Regions from separate parts of the Pantoea sp. CFCC18177 genome, predicted to be linked through region 2. Evidence: riboswitches for the same ligand, from Rfam matches in the RefSeq annotation. Region 2 holds a riboswitch; each other region holds the start of a gene.
What was found. Region 2 has a riboswitch for thiamine pyrophosphate ahead of thiC (phosphomethylpyrimidine synthase ThiC). Riboswitches for the same ligand answer to the same signal wherever they lie in the genome.
Positions count from the first base shown of each region.

Region 1: linked by a shared signal. The riboswitch ahead of thiB (thiamine ABC transporter substrate binding subunit) and the one ahead of thiC (phosphomethylpyrimidine synthase ThiC) in region 2 are both predicted to bind thiamine pyrophosphate.
Region 3: linked by a shared signal. The riboswitch ahead of thiM (hydroxyethylthiazole kinase) and the one ahead of thiC (phosphomethylpyrimidine synthase ThiC) in region 2 are both predicted to bind thiamine pyrophosphate.
Region 4: linked by a shared signal. The riboswitch ahead of ACPUC8_RS06100 (LuxE/PaaK family acyltransferase) and the one ahead of thiC (phosphomethylpyrimidine synthase ThiC) in region 2 are both predicted to bind thiamine pyrophosphate.

Region 1 is NZ_JBNBPL010000006.1:89,504-93,715, reverse strand. Features, by position in the region: gene sgrR (HTH-type transcriptional regulator SgrR) at 205-1,866, shown strand; TPP riboswitch at 1,902-1,994, shown strand; gene thiB (thiamine ABC transporter substrate binding subunit) at 2,043-3,029, shown strand; gene thiP (thiamine/thiamine pyrophosphate ABC transporter permease ThiP) at 3,029-4,212, shown strand, end outside.
Region 2 is NZ_JBNBPL010000041.1:6,347-10,558, reverse strand. Features, by position in the region: gene thiC (phosphomethylpyrimidine synthase ThiC) at 1-1,646, opposite strand, end outside; TPP riboswitch at 1,737-1,837, opposite strand; gene ACPUC8_RS25235 (Rsd/AlgQ family anti-sigma factor) at 2,065-2,571, opposite strand; gene nudC (NAD(+) diphosphatase) at 2,659-3,432, shown strand; gene hemE (uroporphyrinogen decarboxylase) at 3,472-4,212, shown strand, end outside.
Region 3 is NZ_JBNBPL010000002.1:7,015-11,226, forward strand. Features, by position in the region: gene fbaB (class I fructose-bisphosphate aldolase) at 1-832, opposite strand, end outside; gene thiD (bifunctional hydroxymethylpyrimidine kinase/phosphomethylpyrimidine kinase) at 981-1,781, opposite strand; gene thiM (hydroxyethylthiazole kinase) at 1,778-2,566, opposite strand; TPP riboswitch at 2,600-2,694, opposite strand; gene ACPUC8_RS02130 (hypothetical protein) at 3,020-3,223, shown strand; gene ahpF (alkyl hydroperoxide reductase subunit F) at 3,290-4,212, opposite strand, start outside.
Region 4 is NZ_JBNBPL010000004.1:118,569-122,780, forward strand. Features, by position in the region: gene ACPUC8_RS06090 (3-oxoacyl-ACP reductase) at 1-180, opposite strand, end outside; gene ACPUC8_RS06095 (acyl-CoA reductase) at 207-1,658, opposite strand; gene ACPUC8_RS06100 (LuxE/PaaK family acyltransferase) at 1,655-2,737, opposite strand; TPP riboswitch at 2,838-2,965, opposite strand; gene ACPUC8_RS06105 (cation-transporting P-type ATPase) at 3,046-4,212, opposite strand, start outside.

The DNA.
Region 1 (4,212 bases), on a different contig from region 2:
TCCACAGCAAAACGAAAAAAGCCAGCAGAGAAAACGCTGCTGGCGGTGAAAATGCACCCTACTCAGAAAGAGGTTCTACGTCGGCAGAACCGCTGGCAGAGCGCCATTCATTGCTGAATGCCTCCCGCTCTTCCATTGCTGGGCAGTATGCCTCTAATATGGGGCAGGAAAAACTGAGCGATTCTGAGAAGGAGTTCCCCTTTTATGTCCTCTGCGCGACTGCAACAGCAGTTCATCCGCCTGTGGCAAAGCTGCCAGGGCCAGGATCAGGAAACCACACTAAGCGAGCTGGCCGATCTTTTACACTGTTCACGACGCCATATGCGTAACCTGCTCAATGCCATGCAGGCCGCAGGTTGGCTGATCTGGCAGGCAGAGGCGGGGCGCGGTAAACGCTCCACTTTAAGTTTCAATTACACCGGTTTGGCACTCCAGCAGCAGCGCGCCGAGGATCTGCTGGAGCAGGATCGCATCGAGCAGTTGGTGCAACTGGTGGGTGACAAGGATCAGGTGCGCCAGATGATCGCCGCCCACCTTGGGCGCAGTTTCCGTCAGGGGAAACACATCCTGCGCGTGCTCTACTACCGCCCATTGCCTAATCTGCTGCCCGGCTCGCCGCTGCGTCGCTCTGAAACCCATCTGGCGCGACAAATTTTCAATGGCCTGACGCGAGTAAATGAGGAAAAGGGGGAAGTCGAACCGGATATCGCCCATCACTGGCAGCAAACCTCACCGCTGCACTGGCGATTCTTTTTGCGACCGGCGATTCGCTTTCATCATGGTCGTGAACTGGAGATGGAAGATATCATCGCCTCGCTGGACCGCGTGCGCACCCAGCCGCTGTTTTCCCATATCGAGAATTTGCATTCCCCGGCGCCCTGGACGCTGGATATCCACCTGAGCCAACCTGACGATTGGTTGCCCTGGCTGTTGGCTAGCGTCAGTGCCATGATCCTGCCGCGCGAATGGCCCACGCTGCGCCATTTTTCACGCCAACCCATCGGCACCGGACCCTACAGCGTGGTGCGTAATCAGCAGACACAGCTAAAAATCGCCGCCTGGGATGACTATTTTGGCTATCGCGCCTTAATTGATGATGTGTCTATTTGGGTATTGCCTGAGATCAGTGATGAACTGGTGTACGCCGGGGTGAAACTGCAGGGTGAAACCGCGGATGAGAAGTCCGAAGAGAGCCGGCTTGAAGAAGGCTGCTATTTTCTGCTGTACGATCAGCGGTCCGAACGTGGACGCGATGCCCATTTTCGCCGCTGGGTCAGCTATCTGTTCAATCCCATCGCCCTGCTGAACCATGCAGGAGTAGGTTATCAGCGCTACTGGTTCCCGGCGTACGGTTTACTGCCGCGCTGGCACCATCGTCGCGACCTGACGCCTGCCACAAAACCTGAAGGGTTAACGCAACTGACACTGAGCTGGTACAGCCATCATGTCGAACATGAGGGCATCGCAAATGCGTTACGTCCGCTACTGGCGGAACAAGGTGTTGAGCTAATTACCCAAGAACTCAGCTATGAAGCGTGGTTCGAGGGCGCGGGTGAAAGCGATATCTGGCTCGGCAGCGTCAATTTTACGTTACCACTGGACTACGCACTGTTTGCCCAACTGTACGAGCTGCCGCTGATGCATCACTGTGTGCCCATTGACTGGCAAGCCGATGCTGAACAGTGGCGACAAAAAAACCTGCCTCTGGCCGAATGGAGCAAACATCTGGTCAACAATGACTTCATCCATCCGCTGTTTCACCACTGGTTATTGCTTGAAGGTCAACGCAGTATGCGTGGGGTGCGCCTGAACACGCTCGGCTGGTTTGACTTTAAATCGGCCTGGTTTGCGCCGCCGGAGTTGTGAGGCTTTCACGCTGTCACAGAAGTGTCTAAACTAGGCCGTTCTCAACGGGGTGCCCTTTTCGGGCTGAGATAAACCCGTCGAACCTGATCCGGTTAATACCGGCGTAGGGATTTGAGATGTCCATTAACTCAGATCCTTTGCGACTCGAACTTATTATTCTCCTTAAGGAGCGCAAAGTGTTAAACAAAGTCCTGCCTCTGGTCCTGCTGGTTGCTGCCCCGGCTTTCGCCGCAAAACCAGTACTCACCGTGTATACCTATGATTCCTTCTCTGCGGACTGGGGCCCTGGCCCAGCGGTTAAAAAAGCCTTTGAAGCTGAATGTGGCTGCGAGCTGAAATATGTCGCCCTGAAAGATGGTGTGTCACTGCTCAACCGCGTGCGCATGGAAGGCAAAAACAGCAAAGCTGATGTGGTGCTGGGTCTCGACAATAATCTGGTGCAGGCCGCCGAGAAAACCGGCTTGTTCGCCAAGAGCTCCGTGGACACCAGCAAACTCCAGTTACCGGATGCCTGGCACAACGACACCTTCATTCCGTTTGACTACGGCTACTTCGCATTCGTTTACGATAAGAACAAGCTGAAGAACCCGCCGAAAAGCCTGAAAGAGTTGGTGGAAAGCCCTGAGAAGTGGCGCGTGATTTATGAAGATCCGCGCACCAGTACGCCAGGCCTCGGTTTACTGCTGTGGATGCAGAAAGTGTACGGCGATCAAGCACCTGACGCCTGGCAGAAGCTGGCAAAAAAGACCGTCACGGTCACCAAGGGTTGGAGTGAAGCCTACGGTTTGTTTCTGAAAGGGGAAAGCGATCTGGTGCTGAGTTACACCACCTCTCCGGCTTACCACATCATTGAAGAGAAAAAAGAGAACTACGCGGCAGCACCTTTCAGCGAAGGGCACTATTTGCAGGTGGAAGTTGCAGCTCAACTCGCCAGCAGCAAGCAACCGAAACTGGCGCAGCAATTTATGCAGTTTATGGTCTCTCCGGCCTTCCAGCAGACCATTCCCACCGGCAACTGGATGTATCCAGTGATTAAAAGCGATCTGCCAGCGGGTTATCAGTCATTGTCCAAACCGGCGACGGCGCTGCAGTTCACACCTGCACAAGTTGCTGACCATCGCGCCGATTGGATCAGCGCATGGCAACGCGCCGTTAGCCAATAATGCCCGGTTGGTTGATTCCTGGCACGGCCATCGCACTCCTACTCTGTGCGGTGGCGCTGCTGGCCTTTGGCGCGCTGGTCGTGGCCGCGCCAGTGACAGACTGGTGCGCCCTGCTCACTGACAGTTATCTGCATCATGTGCTGGCGTTCTCCTTTGAGCAGGCGCTGCTGTCGGCCCTGTTCTCCGTGCTGCCCGCCATTTTGCTCGCGCGGGCGCTCTATCGCCGTCGCTTCCCCGGACGAACGCTGTTGCTACGCCTTTGCGCCATGACGCTGGTGCTGCCGGTGCTGGTCGCGGTGTTCGGGCTGCTCAGCGTCTACGGTCACAGCGGCTGGCTGGCCCAACTCTGTGCTCTGTTGGGCCTTGATTACCGCTTCTCACCTTATGGTTTGCAGGGCATTCTGCTGGCGCACGTGTTCTTCAATCTGCCTTTGGCCACGCGCATTCTATTGCAGGCGCTGGAGAATATTCCCGGTGAACAGCGCCAGCTGGCCGCACAGCTTGGTCTGCGTGGCTGGAACCAGTTTTGTCTGCTGGAGTGGCCGTGGTTGCGCCGCCAAATCCTGCCCACCGCCGCGCTGATCTTTATGCTGTGCTTTGCCAGTTTCGCCACGGTGCTGGCGTTGGGTGGTGGCCCGCAAGCCACCACGCTGGAGTTGGCGATCTATCAGGCGTTGAGTTTCGATTACGATCCCAGCCGGGCGGCGCTGCTGGCACTGCTCCAGCTCGGTTGCTGCTTAATGCTGGTGCTGTTAAGCCAGCGCTTTAGCAAAGCCATCCCCACGGGCAGCCAGAACATTCGCGGTTGGCGTGACCCGCAGGATTCCTGGCAGGCACGCATCAGCGATACCCTACTGATTGGCCTTGCGCTCTTGCTGCTCCTGCCGCCCTTAGCCGCAGTGGTTGTTGATGGCTTACGCGGCGGCGTGGCGGGCGCGCTGCAACAACCTGCGCTGTGGCAGGCGACCTTGACGTCACTGCGCATCGCGCTCGGTGCCGGGCTGCTGTGCGTGATACTGACCATAATGCTGCTGTGGAGCAGCCGAGAATTACGCCAGCGCCAACGTAAGGTGGCGGCTCAGGCGATGGAACTGAGCGGTATGCTGATTCTGGCGATGCCCGGCATCGTGCTGGCCAGTGGATTCTTCCTGCTGTTCAACGCCACGGTCGGTTTGCCACAGCG
Region 2 (4,212 bases):
CAGCGGAATTCGAAACGCGCTTTCGACATGGCATTATCGCGGATCTGGGCTCCGGGATGCCCCTTCGCCAGATCGGCCGCATGGGCGGCGATTTTATAGGTGATCAATCCCTGTTTCACATCTTCTTTATTTGGCAGACCCAAGTGCTCTTTCGGTGTGACGTAGCACAGCATGGCACAGCCAAACCAACCAATCATCGCGGCACCAATTCCTGATGTGAAGTGATCATAACCGGGTGCGATATCTGTGGTGAGTGGTCCGAGCGTATAAAACGGCGCTTCATGGCAGTGCTCCAGCTGTTCGGTCATGTTACGGCGGATCATCTGCATTGGCACGTGGCCAGGGCCTTCAATCATCACCTGCACATCGTATTCCCAGGCGATCTTCGTTAGCTCACCCAAGGTGTGCAGTTCGGCAAACTGCGCTTCATCGTTGGCATCCTGAATCGACCCTGGACGCAGACCATCACCCAGTGAGAGGGCAACATCATAAGCCGCACAGATCTCGCAGATCTCGCGGAAGTGCAGATACAGGAAACTCTCCTGATGATGCGACAGGCACCACTTCGCCATGATCGATCCCCCGCGCGAGACAATGCCGGTCAGACGTTTGGCGGTCATCGGAACATAGCGCAACAGCACGCCCGCGTGAATGGTGAAGTAATCGACGCCCTGTTCGGCTTGCTCAAGCAGGGTGTCGCGGAAGATTTCCCAGTTCAGATCTTCCGCTACGCCGTTAACCTTCTCCAGCGCCTGATAAATCGGTACGGTTCCAATCGGCACCGGACTGTTTCGCAAAATCCATTCCCGCGTTTCATGGATGTAACGGCCTGTGGAGAGGTCCATCACGGTATCGGCGCCCCAGCGCGTTGACCACACCAGTTTCTCTACTTCCTCCTCAATCGATGAACTCACCGCCGAGTTGCCGATATTGGCATTCACTTTGACCAAAAAGTTACGGCCAATGATCATCGGTTCAGATTCAGGGTGATTAATGTTGGAGGGGATAATGGCTCGACCGCTGGCCACTTCCTGGCGGACAAATTCGGCGGTAATGTTTTCCGGCAGATGCGCCCCGAAGCTGTGCCCGGGATGTTGTTGCAGCAGCACTTCACCACGAATACGTTCGCGCCCCATGTTTTCACGGACCGCAATAAACTCCATTTCAGGCGTAATCATTCCCTGTCGAGCATAGTGCAACTGCGTCACACAGCGGCCGGTTTTCGCACGGCGTGGCTGGGGTAGGTGCTCAAAGCGCAGATGATCCAGTCCCTCATCGGCCAAGCGCTGCTGGGTATAACTGGAACTTAGCTGGTGGATCGCTTCGCTGTCATCACGTTCGGCAATCCAGCTGGCACGCAATTTCGCCAATCCCTGATGCACATCGATAGTGGCTTCCGGGTCACCATAAGCACCTGCGGTGTCATACACCGGCACAGCTTCATTCGGCTCAAGCTTAGGGTTCTCTCTGGTGCCGCCAATCTGAGTTGGGCTCAGCTGGATTTCGCGCATCGGTACACGAATATCCTCACGGCTACCGGTGATCCAGATACGTTTTGAGTTGGGAAAAGCGGTGCCTTGCAGTGAATCAATAAATTCCTGCGCTTGTGCACGTTGTTCACGACGAGAAGTTTTAGCAACAGACATAGCAAATTTCCTGATTTAAGGGGAAGTTGCTTGTCCAGAGTTCGGAAGGAGTAACAGAAGCGATACCGGGCGCCAACACGCATCGTTCTGGTTATGTCTACTCTTGTTCCCTTCGCAGGTACTAACCTGATCAGGTTCCGCGGATCCCGAATTAACGGTCTCAGCCCCGGGGGGCACTCCGACAAGGTGTGCGTTTGCGGTTTAAGCTACTTTGCTTGCCATTTCTCGCCTGGGCAGTGCTCGTGACCGTCACGTACTTCGTGTACGCTCCGGTCCCTGCGCGCTGTCCGTGCGTGAACTGGCTGCGCACGCTACGCTTAAACCACAAACTTGCCGCTCATAAAGAGGGCAATAAAAAAAAGCCCATTCAGCATAAGAGGGCTTTTTCGGAATAACAAGCCTTTTACATCTTTCGGGGTTAAGCAGGACGTGCAATGGGGCTCTCATTGGCGACCGGAACGCTTGCCAGCTGGTTATCCCAGGCCAGTTTTACCAGTTTATCCTCCAGCGTAAAACGTGACTCCAGTACTTCACCCACTTCGGAGAGCGCCTTCTGAAACTCAACACAGTTATCATCATTGATGGCTTGCTGAAGATGGCTGTCATACAGCTGCATGATGCTATCGGTGTTGGCCTCGAGCGCGGGGTAGATCTGAGACGCGGCAATTAACGGGCTGTCACCTTGCATTTCGTTGATGATGCGTTCGTAAATACTGAAATGCCCGGTGGAGAGGTAATCCACCAGATTGTGGCAAAACGCATCCAGTGCCTGTTCATCCAGCGCTGAAAGCGCATCTTTATTCGGCTTGATGCCAATTAACTCGTAATACGTGACGAGCAACTGTCGACGGGCGCGCAACCAAGTGTCGACTAATTCATTACCGCCACCTACACGCTCTGTCAGGTCATCTAACTGGGTCAGCATATGGGGCTCCAAGTGAGTTATAGTTGTTTATTCGACACTTAACATCAGGATTCAGCGTGCCATTTGACGCTAAGGACAACGAATAAGATGCAACGTGAGATCTCAAGCGTAGACGCTGGCTGGTGGATTGTCAGCCATGAGCAAAAACTTTGGTTGCCGCAAGGTGAGCTGCCGCATGGCTTATCGAGCGATTTTGGCTTAGTGGGTAGCGCGGGCATATTGATTGGCGAATGGCAGGGTGAAAATGTCTGGTTGGTGCGTGAATCACGCCCTGACAATATGGCCTCTGTTCGCCAGCTTATCGACGAAGATGTCGGCTTGTTCCAGATTGCTGGGCGCGGTGTACAACTGGCGGAGTTTTACCGTTCCCATCGCTGGTGTGGTTACTGTGGGCATGAAATGCATCTCAGTAAACGCGAATTTGCCTGCCTGTGTCACCATTGCCGTGAGCGCTATTACCCACAAATTGCTCCCTGCATAATCGTCGCGATTCGTCGAGGCGATGAGATATTGCTCGCCAATCATGCGCGTCACCGCAACAGCATTTACACAGTATTAGCTGGCTTTGTTGAGGTTGGAGAGACGCTGGAGCAGGCCGTGGCGCGAGAGGTGATGGAGGAGAGTAATGTGCGGGTCAAGAACGTCCGTTATGTCACTTCACAGCCGTGGCCATTCCCGCACTCTCTGATGATGGCGTTTATGGCGGAATACGAAGGCGGCGAGTTGCAGCATGATGGCAAAGAGTTACTGGATGCGGGCTGGTATCGCTATGACGATCTTCCGCTGTTACCCCCGGCTGGGACGGTGGCCCGTCGTTTGATTGAAGATACCGTTGCCCTGTGCCGCGCCAGCGCCTCGTGAAAATGCTACACTGGCGGCCTTAGCATGAGAGAGCCCATTATGAGTGAACTGAAGAACGATCGTTATCTGCGCGCCCTGTTACGCCAGCCGGTAGATGTCACACCGGTGTGGATGATGCGACAAGCCGGGCGTTATTTACCGGAGTACAAAGCCACGCGCGCTGAGGCCGGTGATTTTATGTCGCTGTGTAAGAATGCGGAGCTGGCGTGTGAAGTCACGTTGCAGCCGCTGCGTCGTTATGCGCTGGATGCGGCGATCCTCTTCAGCGATATTTTGACCATTCCCGATGCGATGGGGCTGGGGCTCTATTTTGAAACGGGTGAAGGCCCGCGTTTCTCCAATCCTATTACTTGCCGCGCAGATGTCGATAAGCTGCCGATTCCCGATCCCGAGCAGGAACTGGGATACGTGATGAACGCGGTGCGTACCATTCGTCACAACCTTAAAGGCGAAGTCCCGCTGATTGGTTTCTCTGGCAGCCCGTGGACGCTGGCAACCTATATGGTTGAAGGCGGTAGCAGCAAAGCCTTCACCAAAATCAAAAAGATGATGTATGCCGAGCCACAAACGCTGCACAAGTTGCTCGATAAGCTGGCTGACAGCGTCATTCTGTATCTAAACGCCCAGATCAAAGCCGGTGCTCAGTCGGTCATGGTATTTGATACCTGGGGCGGTGTGTTGACGGGGCGTGATTATCGCGAGTTCTCGCTGTATTACATGCATAAAATCGTTGATAGCGTGCTGCACGAAAATGAAGGTCGTCGTGTACCGATTACGCTG
Region 3 (4,212 bases), on a different contig from region 2:
TCGCCAGTTGGTAGCGCACCAGATCGATCGGGTTCTCGGTGGTCAGTTTGCTGTAAACCCGATCGTCGGTATGACCGAAGTTCACTGCCTTGTAACCGCCATTATTCTCCGCCATTTTCTGCTTCACGATATCCGCGCCAATGGTGGCGGCCAAATGGTTCGCCTGGCCTGTTAAATCGGCGCTGGCATGGTAATCCACGCCATCTTTCTTGAAATCATTGTTACGCAGATACGCCCACAGCACCGTCACCATGCCGAGTTCGTGCGCGCGCTCAAAGGCCGCTGAGATCTCTTCGATCTGACGACGTGATTGCTCAGAGCCGAAGTAGATGGTTGCGCCAACGGCGACAGCACCCAAGTTGAATGCCTGCTCTACGCTGGCATACAGCGTCTGGTCATATTGGGTCGGATAACTCAGCGTCTCGTTATGGTTGAGCTTGACCATAAACGGAATGCGGTGCGCATAGCGGCGCGACACGGATGCCAATACGCCATAGGTTGACGCAACACAGTTACAGCCGGCTTCAATCGCCAGCTCAACAATATTCCTGGGATCGAAATAGGCCGGATTAGCAGCAAATGAGGCACCCGCAGAGTGTTCAACACCCTGGTCGACCGGCAAAATCGACAAATAGCCGGTCCCTGCCAGACGTCCGGTGTTGTATAGCGTTTGCATGTTGCGTAATACGACAGGAGAACGATTGTTGTCGATCATGACACGATCAACATAATCCGCGCCGGGTAAATAAAGGCTGTCCGCTGGAATGGTCATGCAGCGATGTTGAAGAAGGGTGTCCGCTTCTTTGCCCAATAACTGTACGATGTCCGTCATGTTGACTCCTGAATAAATGGCTGGATGGGAACCGGCACCTGCCGATTCGCCTCCAACAGCCTGGACCGAAAAGCGCCAGGCTGGCAAATTGCTGACACCATTTTTCAGACGGATACGCAGTGAAAAAGCGGCAATCTGGCGTTACGCCCTACCACCATTGATGGAAATGGTGCACCGGCCCAATGCCCTTCCCGACTTCCAGTGAATCAGCATGCAGCAGCGCCTGTTGCAGCCAGGCTTTGGCCTCTTCTACCGTATCTGACCAGTTATCATGACGAGGGCGCAACGCCGCCAGCGCCGCCGAGAGCGTGCAGCCCGTGCCATGGGTATGTCGCGTATTGACGCGCGGGGCAGTGAAGCGCTGACGTCCTGCACGTGTAATCAGCCAGTCTGGGCTTTCGGCATCACTCAGATGGCCGCCCTTCATCAGCACCGCTTCGCAGCCGAGATCCAGCAGCGCATCGCCCTGCATCAGCATGCTCTTCTCATCCTGCGCCATATCGCGACCCAGCAGCGTTGCCGCTTCCGGCAGGTTCGGCGTGATCAATGAGACGTGCGGCAGCAGTAACTCACGCACGCTCGCCACCGCATCGGGTGACAGCAGCGGATCACCGCTTTTCGCAATCATCACCGTATCCAGCACCACAAATGGCAGGCTGGCGCGTTTCAGCCGCTGCGCGACCACTTCAACAATCGCAGTTTCAGACAGCATACCGATTTTGGCGGCATCGATGCGCACATCGTCCAGCACCGAATCCAGCTGCGCGCCAACAAAATCAGGTTCAATACGATACACCGACTGCACACCACAGGTATTCTGCGCCACCAGTGCGGTGATCACACTGGTGCCGTAAGCGCCCAACGCGGAGAAGGCTTTGAGATCGGCCTGAATACCCGCGCCACCGCTTGGATCGGTGCCAGCGATGGTTAAAGCATTGATGCGTTTCATGCCGCCACCTCCAGAGTCCAGAGTCCGTCAAGGAAAGCGGCGACAAAACTGCCGGGCCCCTGCACCTGACGTGCAGCCTGCTCACCCGCCAACGACATCACGCGGCACGCTGCTGCAATGTGCTGCAGGCGCTCGCCTGGCAAGCTGGCGAAAGCAGCAACCACCGCAGACAGTGCACAACCGGTGCCGACCACACGCGTCATCAAGGGGCTGCCACCAGGGATCGCCAGCGTGCTTTTACCGTCAGTGACGTAATCAACTTCTCCGGTTACCGCGACAACGGTTTGATATTTCTGCGCCAGTTGCTGGGCTGAGCTCAGCGCGGCATCCGCTTGATGCACGCTATCCACGCCACGCCCTCCAGCCGCCTGATTGGCTAGCGCAAGGATTTCAGAAGCATTGCCACGAATCGCGGCGGGTTGCAGGCCCAGCAGCTGTTGGCAGAATTCGGTGCGCAGTGATAACGCACCCACTGCCACCGGATCGAGCGTCCAGGGTGTTCCTGCTTTCTGCGCGGCCTGCACGGCGGCTAACATCGCATCGCGGCGGTCGCGGGTTAAGGTACCCACATTGATCAGCAACGCATCCGCGAAACCAGCAAATTGGGCCGCCTCTTCTGGGTCAATCACCATCGCCGGAGACGCCTGCAACGCCAGCAGCACATTAGCGGTAAAGGTTTGCACTACGTCGTTGGTCATGCAGTGCACTAACGGAGTTTGCTGCCGCAGTAAGTGCAGGGATTGCGCGAGCTGCGTAGTGGAGAGTATTTCAGGCTGGTGTGTCATAAAGCTCCCAACCGGCGATCAAGAAGGCGAATGCGGTCAGGCATCTGACTTCCCTACGCTGGCATTATCCAGATCAGGTCAGCGGGTGTATCTCAGCCCTGTATACAGGGGCACCCCGAGTCATGGCATGCAGAACATGCCGACGACAGGATAAGCGCAGTCGCGCAGGTTGTAAATTGTGGTTTGTGCGGTGAGAGAGAATAATTGCGCCACATCAAAATATAAAATATTCATCCTCCATCAATAAAATAAACATCACCCACCAGATCAATAACTGAAAATATATCCGCTTAATGTATTAATTCCTTTTTTAATCTACATAGGCAAAAACGCGGAAATTAAGATAATCAATACCACTAATTGATTAGCATCAACGCCTGACATCCCATAAAACGGCCTAATCCCCCTCCGGACTTGAAGACAGACTCTGCCCACCCAATTCCGGGATCGAAAATGAACCTAAAGTTATTCAGCTTTATTCCGCACGCACATCGTTGGCATCAGATTCGTATTTCCCGTAAAGGGGCAATTTCTCCTGGTGGTCGCCACTATTTTTCGACGCACATTGAAGCGCAGTGTAAAGGGTGCGGAGAACAAATACACAAAGTGTATTATCGTGATATTAGCGATGCTGAAGCGCGCCGCTGGCTGGGATAATCATCGGGCAAAAAAAAGCCCCGCAACACAAGGTGCGGGGCTGCTGCGTGGCTATCGCAATAAAACTTATTCAGCCGGTTGGGTGCGGATCAGATAATCAAAGGCGCTGAGTGAGGCTTTAGCGCCTTCACCGCTGGCAATGATGATCTGCTTGTACGGCACCGTGGTGCAGTCACCGGCGGCGAATACGCCTTTCAGGCTGGTTTCGCACTTGGCATCGATGATGATCTCGCCCATTTTGTTACGCTCCACCGCACCTTCGAGGAAGGTGGTGTTTGGCAACAAACCAATCTGCACAAAGATACCGCTCAGCGCGATCTCGTGGCTGGTCTGGTTGTTACGATCGATGTAGCTCAAGCCGGTCACTTTGCTGCCGTCGCCTTTCACTTCGGTGGTCTGGGCATTCAGAATCACATCGACGTTTTTCAGGCTACGCAGTTTGTCCTGCAACACTTTATCGGCACGCATTTCGCTGGCAAATTCCAGCAGCGTCACGTGCTCAACCAGGCCAGCCAGATCGATAGCCGCTTCCACTCCAGAGTTGCCGCCGCCGATCACCGCCGTGCGTTTGCCCTTAAACAGCGGGCCGTCACAGTGTGGGCAGTAGGTGACGCCTTTGGTGCGATACTGCTCTTCACCCGGCACACCCATGTTGCGCCAGCGTGCGCCGGTGGCGATGATGATGCTGCGTGATTTCAGTACTGCGCCAGATGCGGTTTCAATCGCGTGCAGACCGCCCTCTTTCGCCGCCGGAATCAGCTTAATCGCGCTCTGGGTGTCAATGACGTCTACATCGTAGTCATCGACGTGCGCACGCAATGAACCAGCCAGCTTAGCGCCTTCGGTTTTCTGGACGGAGATGTAGTTTTCGATGTCTACCGTGTCGAGCACCTGGCCGCCAAAACGCTCGCCCATCAGGCCCGTGCGGATGCCTTTACGAGCAGAGTAGATCGCTGCCGCTGCGCCCGCGGGGCCGCTGCCGACGATCA
Region 4 (4,212 bases), on a different contig from region 2:
GATCGCCACAGCCGCACCGCCCAAGGCTTCACAGCTTTTTACCACTTCGGCTGCGGCCTCCTCACTGTGTAGGTAATTCACCACCACCAGCGCGCCCTCAGCGGCAAAGGCTTTGGCGATTGCCGCACCAATGCCTCGGCTGGCGCCCGTGACCAAAACCGTGCGATCAGCAAATTTCATAGATTACCTCCTGTAGAAAAACACCTTCAGTCAGCGTAAGGCGCGAATTTTTCTGCCGCCTGTTCCGCTGCGTGTTCAATTTCGGTCATGGTGACAAGATCCAGCAGGCTAAAGCGCCCATCGTGGTGCCAGCCTGCTGCGGGCGACGTCATTGCACCAAAGGCGGTGATACGCGTTACGCCCACTTTCCCCAGTCGCGAAGACAAGCGAAACAGTGCATCCGGTTCAGCCGCCACTGCAGCCGTCTGCAAATAGATTTTTTGCCGGGCAATCAGTGGAATCGCGTCTTCAATGTCATCCACGGCAATCACTTTCAACGTTCGCCCAAGCGCCGTGGGTGAGAGCGCTTCACCTACATCCACACACACCACAGCCCAGCTATCGGTTGCTTCGCCATACAAGGTGCGATCGCCCTGCAATGCGCGGATCTCTTCGGTGCTGCGCCAAGTGGCGAAGTGATGGGCCTCAGCCTGCGAAAGTATTCGACGTGGATATTTACGTGCCAGAACCTGCAACTCATGGGCGAGATAAGCAGCAAACTCCTGCGGTGAGACGCGTCCACCGCGCTCCACAAAGAGCATTTGCGGTGAATAACATCCGGCCTGGTCATAGCGCATCATGTCGAATGCGGCGCGGCGCGCCAGTTCCGTGCCCTGCCGCACATCCAGCGCCGACCGCGCCACCAAGCCAATGCTGATTTTGTGGCCGTGCGGCAGAAAACGGATGGTGACCGGAAGCTGCTGCTGAATCGCTCTAAGCGTTGGATTGCCGCCGTAAGCCATTACCACATCGGGCTGCTGGAACCACGCTGCTTCTGCCGTGCTGTCGCCGCCCTTCCACCACACCACCGCCAGGCACTCACCCAATTGCGGGTCGATGTCGGCCAGCAGTTGGGCAAACCATCCCGCCATCATCGGCTCTGCGCCGGGCAGTTTGCCGACCGTGCCCGCTTTGACCAGCAAACCGCAAATCAAACTCCACAGCGGCAACCCCGGCACATTACCTGCCCAGATATGCAGCAATAATTCAGGTCCAAACGCGCGCGCAAAGCCACCGCTGGGGCGCGGCTGGAAATCATCCAGTATTTGCGGATCGGTAAAGTCCTCTGCCAGGAACCGTTTCAACTGAGGCTGGCGAAAGGTTTTGAGATAGCCAGTCAGCCCGGAGCGGATCATCTCGGCATCAAAACCGGTGACGATGGGCAGTAACGCTTCCGCTTTGCTACGCAGTGGATGGTTGCGGTCCAGCAGACGCGAAATCGCTTCACCTACGATGGCTACAATCCTGGTCACACTAAGTGTGCTCAGATAGTCACGCGCATGGCGGCGGATATGACCGCTCAACTTCTCGATTTGCGCCGCGTTGAGATCCGGCACGGCGACATCCAGCTGTTTACCATGATGGGTGAAGCTCAGCGTATGCCACTGCACCTCGGACGATGTGAAGCCGCTCGGCAGGTAACCCGCGCTCTCTTTCACAGGGCACCTTGCGTGGCTGCGAGAAATTCGGCCATCGCCAGTGAACACCCTTTTGCATCCGCGCCCGTCACCCGCCCCAGTAACTGGAAACCGCCTGCTACGGCAACGCCTGCATCTTCAGTCAGAAGAGCCGACACCGAATTGAAATGGGCCAGATCGTGATGCACCAGCACCCCGATTTCCCCCTCGGGCACATCCTCACCCGTAAGTGGATTGACCACCCGCGTACGGATCCAGTGCGGGCCTGATTTTACCGACGGGCATTCAACATTGCCGTTGTCATAAAACTGGCTGCTGAGTTCAGTCATGCCATACATGTTGATGCACTGTTCACGCGGTACGCCCAACGCTTTGGTCAGCGCGTTGTAAAAATCGTCGGCTTCGACCTCGCGTGACTGCCCTTTAAATCCGCCGGTGTCGAGTATCCGGCTGCCCTCGGGCAAGGAAAAACAGCGCCCCTGACGTTGCAACTCATCCATCAGATGCACAAAGCTGTAGCTGGCCCCCAGCAGAGCATAAGGCTCACCGCAGATCTCGGCCTGATCGAGTGCGGCAAACAAACGCGCCCAGTCAATGCCACTGTCATTCAACATCACTGCACTGTCGGGTGTGCCGAAGGTGTGTTTTGCCAGCGTCAGGTAATGCGCCAGTGAGGAGTTCGGCAATGCGCTGCTATCGGGGAATAAGACGCCCATGCGGATACGTTCCCGGCCTGCCATAAATCGCTGGCGGAAATTGAGCGTCATGGAGCATTTCCATACATCCAGCGTGGGATGATAACTGCGCCCTTTCACCGTGCCAGTGGTGCCACTGGTCATAAATATCGCCTCCACGTCATCCGTGGCATGGCAACTCAGCGTGAGATCTTTAAAAGCCGTGATTGGGATAGCGGGGATGGCGCGCCAGTGTTTTACCGTGAATGGTGTACGTCCACGCTTAATGGCAAAGCGGCGGTAAGGTGGATTGTGCTCAAACTGATAAGCAAAGATAGCGAGTGCCAGACGGTTGAAATCGTCATCGCTGGTGTCCTGACGAGACAGAAAGGTCAGTAGCGCATCGATAAGTGCAGCTTCGGTCATGGATTCCACCTACTGTGATTGTGCGAGGTCTCTATCAGGCAAAGCCTGGTGAGGATGTTCTGTCCGCTACAAAGCACAAAGATGGAATCAGGGCGTGGAAGTGCCCTGTGTCCCGCATCCCTACGCCGGTATTAGCCGGATCAGGTTCGGAGGGTCACTACGTTGCCAGCGACAAATCGCCAGCGGGTAGAATCTCAGCCCGCTACTCGGGCACCCCTTGGAACAAGCGGCAGTCTAGGATGTTGCTCGCTCAGGTGTCAAGCCAGCAGAAAAAGGACAGCACCCACGTGTGCGGGTGCTGTTGATGTTTACGCGGTTCTGAATTTGCGGGTTAACGGCTTCTCGATTTCAACAATCAGGAACATCACAAATCCAATGATGAAGGTGATCACCCAATAGCGGAATGGAAGTCCGGTGGTGCCAAACAGCATCTGCATAAAGGGCGCGTAGATGATCAGGAGTTGCAGCACTAACAGCACCGCACTGACAATCCAGATCCCTTTGTTCATCAGTAAGCCTTTAGTCAACGAGAAGCCATCGGAGACGCGGCAGTTGAGCATATAGAACCACTGTGCGGTCACCAGCGTTTGCAGTAACACGGTACGGATAAACTCAGGGGAATAGCCACGCGGCTGTAACCAGGCTTCCAGCACAAAGGCGCTGACGGCGATCATCGAACCGACAAAAATCACGCGCCAGACCGCAAAACCGTCCATCACGTGCAGCTTAGGATCGCGTGGTGGGCGGCGCATGATGTTCTTCTCTCCCGCCTCAAAAGCCAGGCCAAAGGAGAGCGTGGCGGACGTCGCCATGTTCATCCACAGAATCAGTACCGGCGTGAGAGGAATCAGGTTCCCCGCCAACAGCGCGATAATGATCAGCAAGCCCTGTGCAAGGTTAGTGGGCATGATAAACAGGATGGTTTTTTTCAGGTTATCGTACACCCGACGCCCTTCTCGCACCGCGCTGGCAATGGTGGCAAAGTTATCATCGGTTAACACCATATCGGCAGCTTCTTTAGTGACTTCGGTGCCTTTAATCCCCATTGCCACGCCAACATCGGCTTGTTTCAGCGCTGGCGCATCATTCACGCCGTCCCCGGTCATCCCGACCACCTCTTTTCTACTCTGCAGCGCCTGCACCAGACGGAACTTATCCTCGGGGCTGGTGCGGGCAAAAATATCGTAGGTCTGCGCCGCTTCGCTCAATTGGTGATCGTCCATCACTTCTAACTCACGCCCGGTAATGGCGCTGTTGGCATTGCCGATACCCAGCATCTGACCAATACTCATCGCCGTTTGCGGGTGGTCACCGGTGATCATTTTCACGCGGATACCGGCTTGCAGGCAGTCACCAATCGCGGTGATCGCTTCAGGGCGCGGTGGGTCCATCATCCCGGCGATGCCCAGCAAGATCACCCCCTGCTGCAGGTCAGCGTGATCTAACTCTGTTTGCCCCGGTGAGGAAGGTTTCCA